DNA from 4 places in the Streptomyces sp. C36 genome. Region 4 is predicted to be linked to each of the others. Evidence: riboswitches for the same ligand, from Rfam matches in the RefSeq annotation. Region 4 holds a riboswitch; each other region holds the start of a gene.
The links. A riboswitch is a leader RNA that binds a small molecule or an ion and turns the genes downstream of it on or off. The one in region 4 is predicted to bind cyclic di-AMP.
Positions count from the first base shown of each region.

Region 1: another riboswitch for cyclic di-AMP. It lies ahead of AB4K12_RS29180 (C40 family peptidase); the one in region 4 lies ahead of AB4K12_RS28675 (transglycosylase family protein).
Region 2: another riboswitch for cyclic di-AMP. It lies ahead of AB4K12_RS10085 (M23 family metallopeptidase); the one in region 4 lies ahead of AB4K12_RS28675 (transglycosylase family protein).
Region 3: another riboswitch for cyclic di-AMP. It lies ahead of AB4K12_RS16265 (M23 family metallopeptidase); the one in region 4 lies ahead of AB4K12_RS28675 (transglycosylase family protein).

Region 1 covers NZ_JBFQGI010000012.1:36,626-40,690, reverse strand. The annotation lists gene AB4K12_RS29200 (8-amino-7-oxononanoate synthase) at 1-266, shown strand, start outside; gene AB4K12_RS29195 (DUF397 domain-containing protein) at 272-568, opposite strand; gene AB4K12_RS29190 (helix-turn-helix transcriptional regulator) at 578-1,447, opposite strand; gene AB4K12_RS29185 (ATP-binding protein) at 1,701-2,129, shown strand; gene AB4K12_RS29180 (C40 family peptidase) at 2,360-2,848, opposite strand; cyclic di-AMP (ydaO/yuaA leader) riboswitch at 2,852-3,057, opposite strand; gene AB4K12_RS29175 (urease subunit gamma) at 3,799-4,065, shown strand, end outside.
Region 2 covers NZ_JBFQGI010000003.1:36,088-40,152, forward strand. The annotation lists gene AB4K12_RS10080 (M16 family metallopeptidase) at 1-507, shown strand, start outside; cyclic di-AMP (ydaO/yuaA leader) riboswitch at 785-938, shown strand; gene AB4K12_RS10085 (M23 family metallopeptidase) at 951-1,736, shown strand; gene AB4K12_RS10090 (GntR family transcriptional regulator) at 1,960-2,679, shown strand; gene AB4K12_RS10095 (HPr family phosphocarrier protein) at 2,828-3,109, opposite strand; gene AB4K12_RS10100 (GNAT family N-acetyltransferase) at 3,264-4,065, shown strand, end outside.
Region 3 covers NZ_JBFQGI010000004.1:586,026-590,090, reverse strand. The annotation lists gene AB4K12_RS16270 (MFS transporter) at 1-108, opposite strand, end outside; gene AB4K12_RS16265 (M23 family metallopeptidase) at 279-1,607, opposite strand; cyclic di-AMP (ydaO/yuaA leader) riboswitch at 1,618-1,757, opposite strand; gene AB4K12_RS16260 (PP2C family protein-serine/threonine phosphatase) at 1,896-3,014, opposite strand; gene AB4K12_RS16255 (DEAD/DEAH box helicase) at 3,430-4,065, opposite strand, start outside.
Region 4 covers NZ_JBFQGI010000011.1:91,415-95,479, forward strand. The annotation lists gene AB4K12_RS28665 (cytochrome P450) at 1-1,096, shown strand, start outside; gene AB4K12_RS28670 (transglycosylase family protein) at 1,296-2,273, shown strand; cyclic di-AMP (ydaO/yuaA leader) riboswitch at 2,534-2,716, shown strand; gene AB4K12_RS28675 (transglycosylase family protein) at 2,721-3,452, shown strand; gene eno (phosphopyruvate hydratase) at 3,758-4,065, shown strand, end outside.

The DNA of each region.
Region 1 (4,065 bases), on a different contig from region 4:
GCGAGCTGCACCGGCGGGTGACGGAGGCAGGACTGACGGCGGTGCGCCCCGACGCGGCGGTGGTGTCCGTGCGGGCCCCCTCACCGGAGGCCGCGGTGCGCTGGGCGGCCGACTGCCGGGAGGCGGGGCTCGCGGTCGGCTGCTTCCGGCCGCCGTCCGTGCCCGACGGCATTTCCCGGCTGCGGCTGACCGCGCGCGCGGACCTCACGGACGAGCGGATCGCGCAGGCGGCCGACACGATCGTACGGACCGCGCCGGCCGCCTGAGGCGCTCAACCTCCCAGGGTGAGACCGGCGGAGCCGCTGAGGGCTCCGCCGGGCCTCCCGCCGCGCAGGTCCGTCGTGAACGCGGACCAGGCGCGGGGGGAGAACAGCAGCACGGGCCCCGGTGTGCGCTTGGAATCGCGCACGGCGAGCAGTTCCGGTGCCAGTACGGCCGTTTCGACGCAGTTGTTCATCCCGGTGCTGTGGCTGCTCCGGTGCCACGCTCCGACGTGCGGGGCGCGGTGACGACACCGGGCCGGGTGGTGAGCCGATCGAGAGGGAACGTACCGAGGCATTGCGGGCATGTTGCCTCCTTACGCGCCGTCGCTGATCCCGGCGATGTATTCCAGTGATTTCTCGTGCGAGAGGGCGTGCGCACGCAGCGTGGCGAAGGCCGAGCCGTAGGCCCGGAGGTCTTCCTTCTGCTCGAGGTAGAGGCTACTCGTCAAATGGTCGAGAACAACCACGTCCAGATCGGCGATGCGCGGAAATGAGAAGATAACGAAAGGCCCCGTGATGCCGATATGGTTGCCGCTGGTGAACGGCAGCACATGCAGGCGCACATGCGGCAACGACCCCTGGTCCAGCAGATGCCGCAGCTGCCCCGCCATCACCTCCGGCCCGCCGACCTCGTGCCGCAGCACCGCCTCGTCGAGCACCGCGCACAGCTCCAGCGGCCGTTCGCGGCCGAGGACCGCCTGCCGGGCCATCCGCACCCGGACGAGCTCCTCGACCAGGTCGGCCGGCGGGTCGCACAGCGCCGCCCGGGTCACCGCACGGGCATACGCCGGCGTCTGCAGCAGACCGGGCACCACCGTGGTCTCGAGCGTCCGCGAACGACAGGCCTCCGACTCCAGGCTGATGAAGTCGAGATACGCCGAAGGCAGCAGATCCCGGTAGGCGTACCACCAGCCGCGCCGCGGGCCCTCCGAGCCCTTCGTCCCGGCTCCGCACAGCGCCCCCAGCAGGGCCCGCAGTTCCGGGTCCGAGACGCTGTAGACATCGAGCAGCCGGGCCACGTCCGCGGGCTTCACGCCACTGCTGCCCGTCTCGATCCGGCTCACCTTCGACTGGTGCCAGCCCACCGCGCAGGCGGCCTCCCGGCTGGTCATCCCCCTCAGTTCGCGCTGGCGCCGCAGTTCCGCGCCGAGTTTGCGGCGGCGCACCGCGGGTCCGTACCGCATCAGCTCTCCCTCCCCGCCGCTGAAATCCCCACGTGCAGAGTCAATAGACCAGTGTGGCGCCCCCATCCGGTCGCTCGCGGAAGGGTTCACCGCTTCGAGCGACAGATATATCCACAATCCGGTGGAACGCGCCCATGACCACCCTTATCAGTGGCACTCTGTCACGAAGAGCCGCCGGAACCGCACCCGACTTCACTGCACTTCACGCGTCATCGCGTCGGAAGTCCGGTCCCGGTGGGAAAGGGACAGCGCCATGGCAGACCACCAGGAAGCAACCGTCACTCTGCCGAGCGCCCCCGCCTCGGTCTCCACCGCGCGCCGCTACGTCACGGACGTCCTGTCGGAGTGGGGCCTGCCCGACGACCCGGAGGCCGTCGACGCCGTCCGGCTGATCGTCTCCGAACTGGCCACCAATGCCGTGCAGCACACCCGCGGACAGTCGCCCACCTTCACCGTGGACCTCCGGCTCGACCGGGGCGAGCAACTGCGGATCGGGGTCACGGACAGCCATCCGTGCCACCCCCGGCGCATGCCCGCCGCCGTTCAACGGGACAACGGACGCGGGCTGGTCATCATCCGCTGCCTGACCGCCGAGCACGGCGGACGGCTGTGTGTGACCCCGACCGCCGACGGCGGCAAGACGGTGTGGATCCGTCTGCCGTGGACGCCGCCGGTCCGCTGACCGGCGGCGCGAAGGGGCCGGGCGGAGGCGTCCGCCCGGCCCGGCGCTCTCGTGGAGCGCGCTGGGGACCTGTGGGTCCAAGGGTGCTGCGGGTGCCGGTGGGGCACCGAGGGGCAGTCGGGTCCGCTGCCACGGAAGATGTGCCACGACGAGGGAAGAGGTGCGAGGACGTACGTCGGGTGCCGAGGCGTGCCGGGTTCCGGTGCGCTGCCGGTCCGGCGCCCATGAGGTCAGCCGTTGACGCGTCCGTACGAGACGCTCTGGGTCCAGATCCGCTCGAGGCGGACGACCGAGCCGGTCTTCGGGGCGTGCCAGATCTGGTTGTTCCCGGCGTAGATGCCCACGTGGTAGACGCCGCCCCGGCCGTGGAAGAACACCAGGTCGCCGCGCTCACGGGTGAAGCCGGGAATGTGCCGGGTGTGGTTGAACTGGTCCTGCGCCGTGCGGGGCAGCCGTTTTCCGGCCTGCTTGAAGGAGTACTGGGTCAGTCCCGAGCAGTCGAAGCGGTACGGACCTGTCGCGCCCCACTGGTAGGGGGAGCCGGCCTTCGAGGCCGCGATCCGCAGGGCGTTGGTGGAGAGCGTCGCCGCTTCCGCCTCGGTCGCGCCGACGGGTGCCAGCACTGTGGCACCGACGGCCGCCAGGGTGAGGGCGGATTTCACGGTCAGGGGTACGGTCCCGGCCTTGGAGAGCATCGAGGGACGTTTGTGAGCGCCCATGCCAAACCCTTCGTCAGCCGCCTGTGAAGGATGACCTGTCGGGTTCGGGCAGGCGAAGAATGCCCGGCCGCCGAAGCGGCTTCACCCCAAGGGATGACCGGCGTTGTCGCGTGCCGGTCGTCCCGTCGTGCCTGGGTCCTCCATCCCCGCCGGTGCAATCGTGTCGACCCGTCGTCCCGGGCGGCGGCGGGGTTCGGCGTCCGCCCGGTCCGCCCCGCCGTGGTGGCGGGGTCTTGTCGTCGGGGGGATCTTGGCGCAGTCGCGGCGGCCGGGCCGAGAGGATCCGGCGTTATGTGAGCCTCGTCACCTCTGAGTAATTCGGGTGGACGCGCGGCGGTTCGATGGTCACGGCTTCGCCCTGGTGAGGTCGCCACCTGCGGCGGAGCGATCTCCCCGGGTGCGCAATGAGCACACCGCCCGAGGTGATCGACACGCGCCGTCTACGATCGCCTCCGCTGTCTGAAGGAGATCGGGGGATGAATGTTTCCGTTCCTCAGTTCGCCGTCGGCGGCGGCGACTTCACCCGGCGTGCTCCCCTGATCCCCGCCCGAGATCCGCATCGCCCGTGCCAGGATGCTCGCGCACACCTCGCGTTCGTCCCGTCCGTACGGGACCGGGAGCGCGGCGCGCGGCCCGGCGGCCGCGATCGCGAGCGTCTGCGCGGCTCGTAGCGCGCCGTACGTGTCGTGCGTGCGAGCCGGGGTGATCCGTCCGAGGAGATCCAGTACTTCCCGGCGACGGCCTGCCGCCGCGCCCCCGGCGGGGCGGCGGGGCGATGGAGGCGACAGGTCCGGTTCAACCGGGCCCGCCATGACGGTCGGCGGGCCCGCCATGACAACGCAAAGACCGGGTCAGCGGAGTTAACGCGTTGGAAAAGCTTGCGTCCTAATCTGCACTCAGCGGCCACGGGGAGAAGAACCCCAGGTCAACACTGTGTTGAGGTGGGACGCATGCAACTATCCCCGCACGAGCAGGAACGGCTGCTCATCCATGTGGCCGCCGACGTCGCCGAGCGTCGCCGGGCCCGCGGGCTGCGCCTCAACCACCCCGAAGCGATCGCTCTGATCACCGTGCACATCCTCGAGGGCGCCCGCGACGGCCGCACCGTGGCCGAGCTGATGTCCTCCGGGCGCAAGGTGCTCACGCGCGACGAAGTCATGGACGGGATCCCCGAGATGATCCACGACGTCCAGGTCGAGGCCACCTTCCCGGACGGG
Region 2 (4,065 bases), on a different contig from region 4:
ACGCTGACCTCCCGCCTGGACCGCGTCCTGCGCGAGGAGAAGGGCTACACCTACGGCGTGCGCTCCTTCGGCCAGGTCCTGCGCTCCGCCCCCGACAGCACGGGCCTGTCGCTGCTGGCCATCAGCGGCTCCGTGGACACCCCCAACACCGGTCCGGCGCTCGAGGACCTCTGGGCGGTGCTGCGCACCCTCGCCGCCGAGGGCCTGACCGAGGCCGAGCGGGACGTGGCCGTGCAGAACCTGGTGGGCGTCGCCCCGCTGAAGTACGAGACGGCCGCCGCCGTCGCGGGCACCCTCGCCGACCAGGTCGAGCAGTATCTGCCGGACGACTTCCAGGCGCGGCTGTACGAACGCCTCGCCGACACCGGCACGGTGGAGGCCACGGCGGCCGTCGTGAACGCCTTCCCGGCCGACCGGCTCGTCACCGTCCTCGTCGGGGACGCCTCCGAGATCACCGAGCCCGTCAAGGCGCTGGGCCTCGGAGAGGTGACGGTCATCCCGGCCTGACCGGCCAGGACCGGCCAGGCCCAGCGGCCTTCGGCGGACGCTGACAGGGGCTCAACCCCCCTGTTCCGTCCGGCCGCTGAGCCGGACATTGCCGGACAAGTGAGGCGCGTGGGTCGAGTGAGACCCACGCGCCTCCTTTATGCCCGATTTCGCGCAGTGGTTGCATGTTGGTCGTGTGGCGTACGTCATAAAAGCCCGGATCTGTTTGCCGTTCGAATCTGACGCCGATTAGCGTCAGGGCGGCAGTCCGTCAGATCGGAGCCGCATCCGCGGTCCCGGGCAGCCATCGCCGAGTCCCCGAAGCACCAGCGAGGGGAGCCGGGGACCCACATGTCCCTGGGGTGAATCGGCCCCCTTTCACGAGGGAGCCGTAGGAGACCTTCCTGCTCCGAACCCGTCAGCTAACCCGGTAGGCGAGAGGGAAGGAAAGGATTCGCCCAGCCATGGGGAAGCACCGTCGTCCGAGCCGAGCCGCGCGCGTCAGCGCCAACGTCGCGGGCATAGCCACCCTCACTGCCGCCGGTGTGGTCGCCGGCGTCGCCGCCCCGGCCTTCGCCGCCTCCGACGACTCGCGTGGTCCCGAGGACACCGGGCTGACCCAGGCCGTCGTCATCAGTGACGTCATGGCCGACAACGTGGGCGCCCAGGCCGAGACCCAGCGCAGCGCCGCCGACGAGGCCGCCGCCCGCCTGCAGGCCGAGGAGACCGCCCAGAAGAAGGCCTCCGACGCCAAGGAGCGCCACGCGGAGGCCGAGCGCAAGATCAAGGAGGAGCGCGAGGCCAAGGAGCGTGCCGCGCGCGACGAGGAGCGCAAGCGCCTGGGCACCTATGTGAGCCCCCTCGACGGCTCCTACGTCTCCACCTCCTACAAGGCCTCCAGCGGCCTGTGGTCCTCCGGCAGCCACACCGGCATCGACCTCCACGCCGAGACCGGCACCTCGGTCCACGCGGTCGCCGCCGGCACCATCGTCGAGGCCGGCTGGGGCGGCGCGTACGGCAACAACGTCGTCATCAAGCACAACGACGGCACCTACACCCAGTACGCCCACCTGTCGTCGCTCGACGTCTCCGTCGGCCAGACGGTCACCCCGGGCCAGCAGATCGGCCTCTCGGGCGCCACGGGCAACGTCACCGGCCCGCACCTGCACTTCGAGGCCCGCACCGGCGCCGGCTACGGCTCCGACATCGACCCGATCGCCTACATGAGCGCGCACGGCGTCAGCCTGTAGGTCCCGCCGCCTTCGCGGCACCGCACTTCACGCAAGGCCCCGGCCCCCGGCCGGGGCCTTGTCGTCGTCCCGCCCACCGGCGTTGGCCAAAAAATATCCATGAATCCCCGGCGCCATCGGAAATCGCCGGGGATTGCCATAGAGTCGCTGAACGGGTGTCAATCGGCCGCGCATCGCGGGAGATTAAGTCGTAAGGCGGAGGTACAGCCATGCGGGGCCGTACGTGAACGGCGGTGGTGAAGCGGCGCAGGGGAGCCGCCGTATTTCCGCGCACGCCGTGTGCACGGCGATTCGCGACGACATCGTCTCCGGGGTTTTCCCGCCCGGCAGCCGGCTCATCGAGGAACTCCTCGCCCGCCGCTACGGCGTCTCCCGGGTGCCCGTGCGCGAGGCGCTGCGCACCCTCGCCTCCGAGGGCTTCGTCACCACCCGCCGGCACGCCGGGGCCTGCGTCGCCGAACCCACCGAGCAGGAGGCGGCGGACCTCCTCGACGTCCGCGCCCTGCTGGAGCCGCTGGGGGCCGCACGCGCCGCGCAGCGGCGCACCGAGGCCCATCTGAAGGTCCTGCGCGGCCTCGTCCGCCTGGGCCAGGAGCGGGCCCGCGCGGGCCGCACGGGCGAGCTGCGGCCGCTCGGCGACTGGTTCGACGAGACCCTGGCCCAGGCCTCCGGCAGCCCCAGCCTCGCCACGCTGCTCACCCAGCTGCGGCGCAAGATCGCCTGGGTCTACGTGGCCGAGCCGCCCGCGCGGCCCCTGGAGGCATGGGAGGCGTGCGGTGCGCTCGTGGACGCCGTGGCCCGCGGTGACGCCGAGCGGGCCCGGGCGCTCGCCGCGGCCCGCGCGGACCGTGGCGCCGGTGAATTCCGCTCGCGCCGTGCGCAGGTCGCCCAGCAGGTGCGCCCGCCGAAACAATCCGTAAACACCGCGATCGCCCGTTCTTAACAACCCGCCGCTATTCATGGAGAAATAGCGGCCGGGAATTCGTGGCGGTCCCCGGCCGCGCATACGACGACGGGGCCGCGGCGCCCTCGGGGCGGTCGCGGCCCCGTCGTGCACCCACCGTGCGGCGGCGGGACGGGATCCGGGTGGATCAGACGGTCTCCGGGAGCTCCTCGAGCCCCTCGCCGACCAGCCTGGCCAGACGGTCGAGCGCGGCCTCGGCGCCCTCGGCCTCCGTGGCGAGCACGATCTCCTCGCCACCCTGGGCGCCCAGGCCCAGCACGGCGAGCATGGAGGCGGCGTTGACGGGGTTGCCGCCCGCCTTCGCGATCGTCACGGGGACGCCGGCGGCGTTCGCCGCACGGACGAAGATCGACGCGGGGCGGGCGTGCAGGCCATCGGCCCAACCGACGTTTACGCGGCGCTCAACCATGGTGTTGCCCTTCAAGTCGGGAGAGGTTGTCTAGACCATTGTTGCATGGGGCGCGCGGTGCCCCGGCGCGCGCCCGGGGCAGGGCCGGGCGGCCCCGTGAGCTGGGGCCGGACGCCGCCTCCTGACCGCCCGCGCCCGGCCTTACCCTGGCCCCATGCACTCGCCGTCCGAGCACGCCTACCCGGCCCACTGGGAAGCGGATGTCGTCCTCCGTGACGGCGGCACCGCACGGATCCGCCCCATCACACCCGACGACGCCCAGCGCCTGGTCAGCTTCTACGAACAGGTCTCGGACGAGTCCAAGTACTACCGCTTCTTCGCGCCCTACCCCCGTCTCTCCGACCGGGACGTGCACCGCTTCACCCACCACGACTACGTCGACCGGGTGGGCCTGGCGGCGACCGTCGGCGGCGAGTTCATCGCCACCGTCCGCTACGACCGCATCGACGCCCGCGGCATGCCCTCCTCCGCCCCGGCGGACGAGGCCGAGGTCGCCTTCCTCGTCCAGGACGCCCACCAGGGCCGGGGCGTGGCCTCCGCCCTCCTCGAACACGTCGCGGCCGTCGCCCGCGAGCGCTCCATCAGGCGGTTCGCCGCCGAGGTGCTGCCCGCCAACAGCAAGATGATCAAGGTCTTCACGGACGCGGGCTACACCCAGAAGCGCAGCTTCGAGGACGGCGTCGTCCGCCTCGAGCTCGACCTCGAGCCCACCGACAAGTCGCTCGCCGTCCAGCGCGCCCGCGAGCGGCTCGCCGAGGCCCGCTCCGTCGAGCGCCTGCTCGCCCCCGGCTCCGTCGCCGTCGTCGGCGCCGGACGCCGCCCCGGCGGCATGGGCCGGACCGTCCTGGACAACCTCCTGGCCGGCGGCTTCACGGGACGCGCGTACGCGGTCAACCGGTCCTTCCCCGAGGACCTTTCGGTGCTGGAGCCGGAGGGCGTGCCCGCCCACCGCTCCG
Region 3 (4,065 bases), on a different contig from region 4:
GATCACCACAGTCCAGTGCCACCGGGACCAGGGAAGGCGGTCCAGGCGCCCAGGCACCGACGTGGTGATCGTTGTCGCGGTCGTCGTCACATGCTCTGATTTCCCGATCAGCAGCAGAACATTCCCACCAAATGGGATATTCGACGGCTGTAACCCAGGTGCCCCGCTACGGTTGCGGACCGCCGCGATCGCGGCGGTCCGCACGGCCGCCTACGGAGCGTCCCCCGGCTCCCTATGACCGCGCCCCTAATGACCGCGCCCCCTATGACCGCGTCCCCCTACGGCCGCAGGCCCCTGCCCCGCAGCCACGACAGCGGGTCGATGGGCGAACCGCCGCCCGGCCGCACCTCGAGATGCAGATGCGCACCGGTCACATTGCCGGTCGCCCCCACCCGCCCGATGACCGTGCCGGCGCCGACCTTGCCCGACGTCACGACCATCGACGACAGGTGGCAGTACCAGATCTGGGTGCCGTCATCGAGGGTCAGGACGATCCGGTAGCCGTACGGCCCCGCCCAGCCGGCCTGGGTGACCGTGCCGCCGCCGACCGCCTTCACCGGCGTACCGGTCGGAGCGGCGAAGTCCTCGCCGGTGTGGTTGGCGGACCACATGTCGCCGGCCTGGCCGAAGCCGGCGGTGAGGGTGTACGAGCTGACGGGGAGGACGTACGAACGGACGGGCGTCGTTCGGGTGGTGCCCCGGGCGGCCCGCCGGGCGCTCTCCTGGCCCCCGGCCGCCGCGCCGACGGCCTCCTGGCCCGCCTCGGCGCGTCCCGAGCCGGCCTTCGGCGTCCCGGGCCGCACCGCCTGAGCGGCCTGTGCCGCCTTCTCGGCCTTCCCGGCCTGCTCCGCCTCTTGCGCTTCTTGTGTCACGTGGGCCTCGTGGGCCTCCACCTTCTCCGCGGCCACCTTGCGCGTCGACTCGGCCGCCGCCCGCTCCTCGCTCTCGCGCGCCGCGTCGTCCGCGAGGCCCTGTTGACGCTCGGCCTGCTGGAGGATGCGGGCCCGCAGCACCTCGCCCGCGTCGGCGGCGCTGTGCGCGGGCTCCGGCGCGACCTCGGCGGACCCCCCGGACGTCGAGGCCGTCGAGGCCGTCGAAGCCACCGCGGCCGACGTCATGTCCTCGGCCGTGCCGCCCTCGGCCTTCTCGCCATCGGTCATCAGCGTGCCGACGCCCGGGATCTTCTGGGCCAGTTCCGGCACGGATATCGGCGCCGCCGGCCGGTCCTGGGCGCTCGCCATGCCGCCCGCCCCCACCGCCGCGATCATGCCCACGCCCAGCACCGCGCCGCTGCGGGCCATCGTGCCGCCGCGCTGCTTGACGACCCGGTGTCTGCCGCGGGCCGGGGGCACCGGCGAGTCCTCGGAGGGGTTCCACTCGCTCACCGGCTCGCCGGCGTCGGCGTCTGCGTAGGACTGCGGACCGGCGTCGTATCCGTCGTAGCCGCCGTATCCGTCATGGCCGTCGTACGTTTGATAGGCGGCGGCCGCGCCGCCAGTCGTGCCGTACGTACCTGACGCGTCGTACGTACCCGACGCGTCGTACGTGTCGTACGCGCCGTACCCGTCGTGCGAAGTTCCGTCCGGCTCAGGCCTGTTGGACGCCACGAGGCGCACTCCTTTCCTTCCGACTCGCCTACCGGGTTAGCTGACGGGTTCGGAGCAGGAAGGTCTCCTACGGGCCGGTTCGACGGCCCGATTCACCCCAAAGGTTGATGGTTCCCCGGTTCCATCCACGGGATTCGGCGAAGGGCGCGGTGCCGCCTCTTGCGGCGGTTGCAACGTCCGCGCTGCGTTATCGAACGTTAATAGACATGGCGGCCGGAAACCAAGCCGAAAGCGTGAATCCGCCCGCCTCTTGGGGTGAGTTCGGGATACGCCGGACGTGACCGTTCGTCAGCCGTTATCCGGCTGGACGCGGATCGTACGCGCCGTGCCCGGGCTGATCGCGTGGGTGACCGTGGCGGGGCGGTGGCGGCCGTCGCCGCGCCGGATGGCGAGCAGGGCCATGTCGTCGTCGGTCCGGCCGCCGACGTGCCGGGCGACGTCCGCGACGAGGGTGTCCAGGAGCGAGTCGGGGTTCTTGAACTGCCTTCCGGTCAGGCGTCCCCGCGGGTCGTAGAAGGTGCCGCCCGCGTCCCGCGCCTCGCTCACCCCGTCGGTGAACAGCAGCAGGGTCGCGCCCACGGGGAACTCCCACTCCTCCACCCGGTCCGGCCACTCGCCCAGCTCCCCCATGCCGAGCGGCAGCGCGGGCACGGCGGGGCGGGCCTCGCCGATCATGCCGTCGGGGTAGACGAGGAGCGGCGGCGGATGGCCGCGGTTGACCAGGCGCAGCGCGCCGCCGCCGTGCGGGACCTCGGCGAGCACGGCGGTGGTGAAACCCTCCGTCCGATCGATGTTTGCCCGGCGCGCGCCTTCTCTCTGCAAAGCGCGCTCCAGTCGTGCTGCGAGCCCCTCCAGCGTGCGCTCCTGCTCCGCCGCCTCGCGGAACGCACCGATCACCACCGCGACCGCCTCCACCGCGCCGAGCCCCTTGCCCCGTACGTCCCCGACGATGACGCGTACGCCGTGCGGCGTGTCCTGCACGGCGTACAGATCGCCCCCGATGCGGGCGTCGGCCTGGGCCGCCACATAGCGGGCGGCGACGCGCAGGCCGGCGATCCGGGCCGGGGGCGCGGGAAGCACGGCGCGCTGCGCGGCCTCCGCGATGCCGCGTACGGAGGCCAGCTTCCGGTCGCCGCTGTGGACGATGTGGTTGATGCCGAGGGCGAGGGCGCCGACGGTCAGCACGGTGACCACCTCGGTCACGGATTCGCCGGTCTCGGGCGCCTGATGGCCGATGCTGAGCCCCACCATCGCGGCCAGGGCCGTGAGCGCGACGAGAAGAGTGCCGCGCGGGGACAGCAGGGACGCCGCGATGAGCGGGGCCGACGCGAAGAAGGGGGCCGAGGAGTACTTGGGGGGCGTCAGAACGTCGAAGAGGACGCCGGCGGCGATGACCACGAGCGGCAGCCGGCGTGCCCGGGAGGCCTGGTGCCCCCGCGCGGAGGGCCGGTCCGCTTCGGTGCCTTCCCGCCGCCACCGCTTTCGCACCGTGCGCTCTCCTGCCCGACTCGCCGACTCACCGCTCACCGACACGCCGCTCACCGACACGACGTACGCGCGGCATGTCGCGCGGCATGTCGCGCAGTACGTCGCGCAGCACGCGCGCGTACCGAGCGATTCATGCGTCCCGGTCCACCCTCGCGGGTGTCGGGCGCTCCTGCGAGCGGGGTGCGCCGATCGAGGGGCCGATCGAGGGTGCGCCTGTCGAGGGTGCGACGCAGTGAAGCCGACGAGGGCGCGGCGCCGTGAAAGCGCCGCGCCCTCGTCGGCTTCAGGTCCGGCCGGCTTCAGGCCGGGTGCCGGGTTTCAAACCCTGCCGGTGTCAGCGGGAGGCGCGGCCGCCGCCGGCGCCGCCGCCGCTGCGGCGCGGACGGCCGCCGACCGCGTTGCCGGGGCGGGTGCCGCCGGCGCGCCGGGAGCCGCCCTCGGAGTTGCCGCCGCCGAGGCCGCGGAAGCCGCCGCCGGAGGTGGTGCCGGAGCCGCCGCCCTCCGTGCGGGTACGGCCGCGGCCGCCACGGCTGCCGCGCGAGCGGGACGGCTTGGAGGAGGCCTGCGGCTGGGCGGCGACCGGCGGCGCGATGACCACCGCGACGCCGCTGGGCTCACGGGCGCCGGTGATGCGGGCGAGCTCCGGGTCGGAGGGGTAGGTCTTGATGACGTTCGGGGTGATCTTCGCCGTGACCATCATGCGGCTCATCTCGCGCCGCTGCTCGGGCAGGACGAAGGTGACGACCGTGCCGGACTCGCCCGCGCGGGCGGTGCGGCCGCCTCGGTGCAGGTAGTCCTTGTGGTCGGTCGGCGGGTCGATGTTCACGACGAGGTCGAGACCGTCGATGTGGATGCCGCGCGCGGCGACGTTCGTCGCGATCAGGGCCGTGACCTGCTCGGTGCGGAACTGGTCGAGCACGCGGTTGCGCTGCGGCTGGCTCTTGCCGCCGTGCAGCGCGGCGGCGCGTAC
Region 4 (4,065 bases):
GCAGGCGCTGGCCGACCAGTGGCTGTCGAAGAACCCCGTGCACCACTCCGAGAGCGCCCACGGCAAGGGCAAGGTCGGCATCCCCGGCGAGCGCAGCGCCAACCTGATGACGCACCTGCTCAACATCGACCCGCCGGACCACACCCGGCTGCGCCGGCTGGTCTCGAAGGCGTTCACCCCGCGCCGGGTCGCCGAGTTCGGCTCCCGCGTCCAGGAGCTGACCGACCAGCTGATCGACGGCTTCGCCGGGACGGGGGAGGCGGACCTCATCCACGAGTTCGCCTTTCCCCTGCCCATCTACGCCATCTGCGACATGCTGGGCGTCCCGCGCGAGGACCAGGACGACTTCCGGGACTGGGCGGGCATGATGATCCGCCACGGCGGCGGGCCGCGCGGCGGAGTGGCCCGTTCGGTGAAGAAGATGCGGGGCTATCTCACGGAACTGATCCACCGGAAGCGGGAGGATCTCGGCGAGGACCTCATCTCGGGACTGATCAGGGCGAGTGACCACGGCGAGCACCTCACCGAGGACGAGGCCGCGGCCATGGCTTTCATCCTGCTCTTCGCCGGTTTCGAGACCACCGTCAATCTGATCGGCAACGGGGTCTACGCCCTGCTGCGCAACCCCGGGCAGCGCGAGCGCCTCCAGCGCGCGCTCGCCGCCGGCGACGAGGGCCTGCTCGCCACGGGAGTGGAGGAACTCCTGCGCTACGACGGCCCGGTGGAGCTCGCCACCTGGCGGTTCGCCACCCGGGACCTGACCATCGGCGGACAGCGCATCGCCGAGGGCGACCCCGTGCTCGTGGTGCTCGCCGCGGCCGACCGCGACCCCGAGCGGTTCGCCGACCCCGACACCCTCGACCTCTCCCGGCGCGACAACCAGCACCTGGGCTACGGGCACGGCATCCACTACTGTCTCGGCGCCCCGCTCGCCCGCCTCGAGGGGCAGACGGCGCTGGCCACCCTGCTGCGCCGGCTGCCCGACCTGCGACTGGCCGCCGATCCGGACGACCTGCGGTGGCGCGGAGGCCTGATCATGCGTGGATTGCGCACTTTGCCCGTGGAATTCACTCCCGAGGGAACCGAACACGCATAACCCCGGCTCCTACCCCGTGACGCGGTATCAAACCACGTGATCCGAACGTGACCTGCGCTACACCGGCTTGTGACTCATCGGCGCCGTCGCTATGTTCGACGACCACATCAGCCGCCACACGAGAGGCCAGCACATGCGCTCAGGGTCCGGTAGACATCGCCGCCCCCGCCAGGTACCCGCCATCGTGGTCGCGGCGGGGGTGACGGGAGCGAGCATCGCCATGCCGCTGCTCGCCGCCTCCGGCGCCTCCGCGGCCGACACCGACACCTGGGACAAGGTCGCCCAGTGCGAGAGCGGCGGAACCTGGAGCGCCAACTCCGGCAACGGCTACTCCGGTGGGCTCCAGCTCACCCAGGAGATGTGGGAGCAGAACGGCGGCACCACCTACGCCCCGCGCCCCGACCTCGCCAGCCGCTCGCAGCAGATAGCCGTGGCCGAGCAGATCCTCAAGTCCAAGGGCCCCGACGCGTGGCCGAGCTGCGCCGTGAGCTCCGGCCTGCAGAAGGACGCCCCGGCGCCCGAGGTGAACCCCGGCAGCGGCGCCGACGGCACCACCCGGGCCCCCGCGCCGGAGCCCACGCGCGGGTCCGCGAAGGAGCGCCCGACGCCCTCCACGCCGGCGCACGAGTCCGGCAAGCCGTCCGACAAGCCCTCCGGCACCACCGAGCCCACGCCCGGCACGTCGCAGACGCCCGGCACGCCCACCCCGTCCGGCAGCCCCGGCACCGGCGAGGGCGGCAAGCACCGCAAGGACCCGTCCACGGAGCCCTCCGGCGGCACGGCGACCCCCTCGGGCACGCCCTCCGGCACGCCCTCGGAGACCCCGTCGCAGACGCCCGGGACCTCCCCGGCGCCCTCCGGCTCCCCGACGCCCGGCACCCCGTCCGACAGCGCCACCCCCGGCGCGGACGCGGGCACCGGGACGGGCGCCGGCAAGCACCGTGCCGAGCCGTCGCGTTCGGGCGACGAGGCCCAGCGCTCCTCGCGCGGCGACGCGCGGACGGACCCGGCGGGCCCGTCCGACTACACCGTGCGTCCGGGTGACAATCTGTCAGCCATCGCATCGGAGCACGCGGTCGACGGCGGATGGAAGACGATCTATCAGAAGAACCAAAAGGCGGTCGGATCCGATCCGGACCTCATCCAGCCCGGTCAGCGCCTCGACATCCGTAAGTAGCGGGCCGGTTCGGGCCGAATGTCCGTTCCAGTCGAAAGTGAGACATGGGTCTCGTCGCCCGACGCCCGGAGTGTCCCCGTCCGTTGCTCTTGTACCCGCTCCCACCTGCGAGAATGATCGTTCTCGGTAGGCCGTAACCAGCAACTGTGGCCGAAAAGTGGGGTTTGAACCTGTCGGCCGCCTGTGTTTAACGTCGTTTCCGCTCGCTACCGCGGGCACCTCGACCGCCACGCCGAATCCTGCCGGCGGTCGGGGGAGTCGTCGCGCAAGCGCCGTTGGCAGGAGCGGGGGAACCAGGTAGGGCGCCGGCACGCACCGACGGTCAACGACCGACGGGACGGGACGGCTTGGGGTGAAGCCCGGTGCGCGCGAGCGGACCGGGCCGGGCGAACTCACTAGCCCGAACCCGACAGCTCACCTCGTAGGCGTCGGTGAGGAAACCGACTTATGTCCAAGGGCAAGCACCGTCGTCCGTCCAAGGCCGTCCGCATCGTCACCCTCGCCGGTGTCACCGGCGCGGCTGTCGCCGCCCCTCTGATGGTCGCGACCTCCGCCAACGCCGCCCCTGTCCAGGCCTGGGACAGGGTCGCCCAGTGTGAGGCCGGGGGCAACTGGTCCATCAACACCCAAAACGGCTACTACGGCGGCCTGCAGTTCTCGAAGGAATCGTGGGACGCCGCAGGTGGCGGCAAGTACGCCGCGTACCCGCACCAGGCCACCAAGGCCCAGCAGATCCTCGTCGGCGAGCGCCTCCTCGCCCTGCAGGGTCCGGGCGCCTGGCCCAACTGTGGCGGTGGTCTGACCCGTGGCGGCCCGGCACCCGACGTCGACGGCGGCTCCTCGAAGCCCAAGCCGTCCAAGCCGTCGAAGTCCACCGGCGACCGCGACACCTCCACCAAGACCCACGCCGACCGCGGCGAGCGCCCCTCGGGCAAGCACGCCAAGCCGGGTTCGGGCACCGAGACGCCCGCGCAGAAGCAGACCCCGGGCAAGCACGCCAAGACCCCGACCTTCAAGAAGGGTGACGGCGAGTACGAGGTCAAGCAGGGCGACACCCTGGGCTCGATCGCCACGGCCAAGAAGGTCAAGGGCGGCTGGGCGAAGCTCTACGACCTCAACAAGAAGATCATCGACGACGCCGACGTCATCTACCCCGGGCAGATGCTGCACCTCAGCTGACCGCCGCCGGACCCCGTCCGGACGCCCGGACGGTCCCACCGCCAGGACGAGCCTTCCGCTCATCCGACGGACCGCCCCGCTCCGATGCGCCTACCCCCCGAGCCGCATCGGAGCGGGGCTCCGTCGTTCCCGCCTCCGGAACCCCGTGCCGGCCGTCCCCGTTGAGCGAACACACCGGCGATTCATCCGCTGATCTTGGCTTTTGTGCCAATTTTCGGTCCGCTGATCGATCCAAGGGCGGGCGCAGCCTCCGGCGCCCGTTAGGCTCGTGCTGCAGAACTCCAGCACACACGAAGGAGACCCTCGTGCCGTCCATCGACGTCGTCGTAGCTCGCGAGATCCTCGACTCGCGAGGCAACCCCACGGTCGAGGTCGAGGTCGGCCTCGACGACGGCTCCACGGGCCGTGCCGCCGTGCCGTCCGGCGCCTCCACCGGCGCCTTCGAGGCCATCGAGCTCCGTGACGGCGACCCCAAGCGCTACCTCGGCAAGGGTGTCGAGAAGGCCGTCCTGGCCGTCATCGAGCAGATCGGCCCGGAGCTCGTCGGCTACGACGCCACCGAGCAGCGCCTGATCGACCAGGCCATGTTCGACCTGGACGCCACCGATAACAA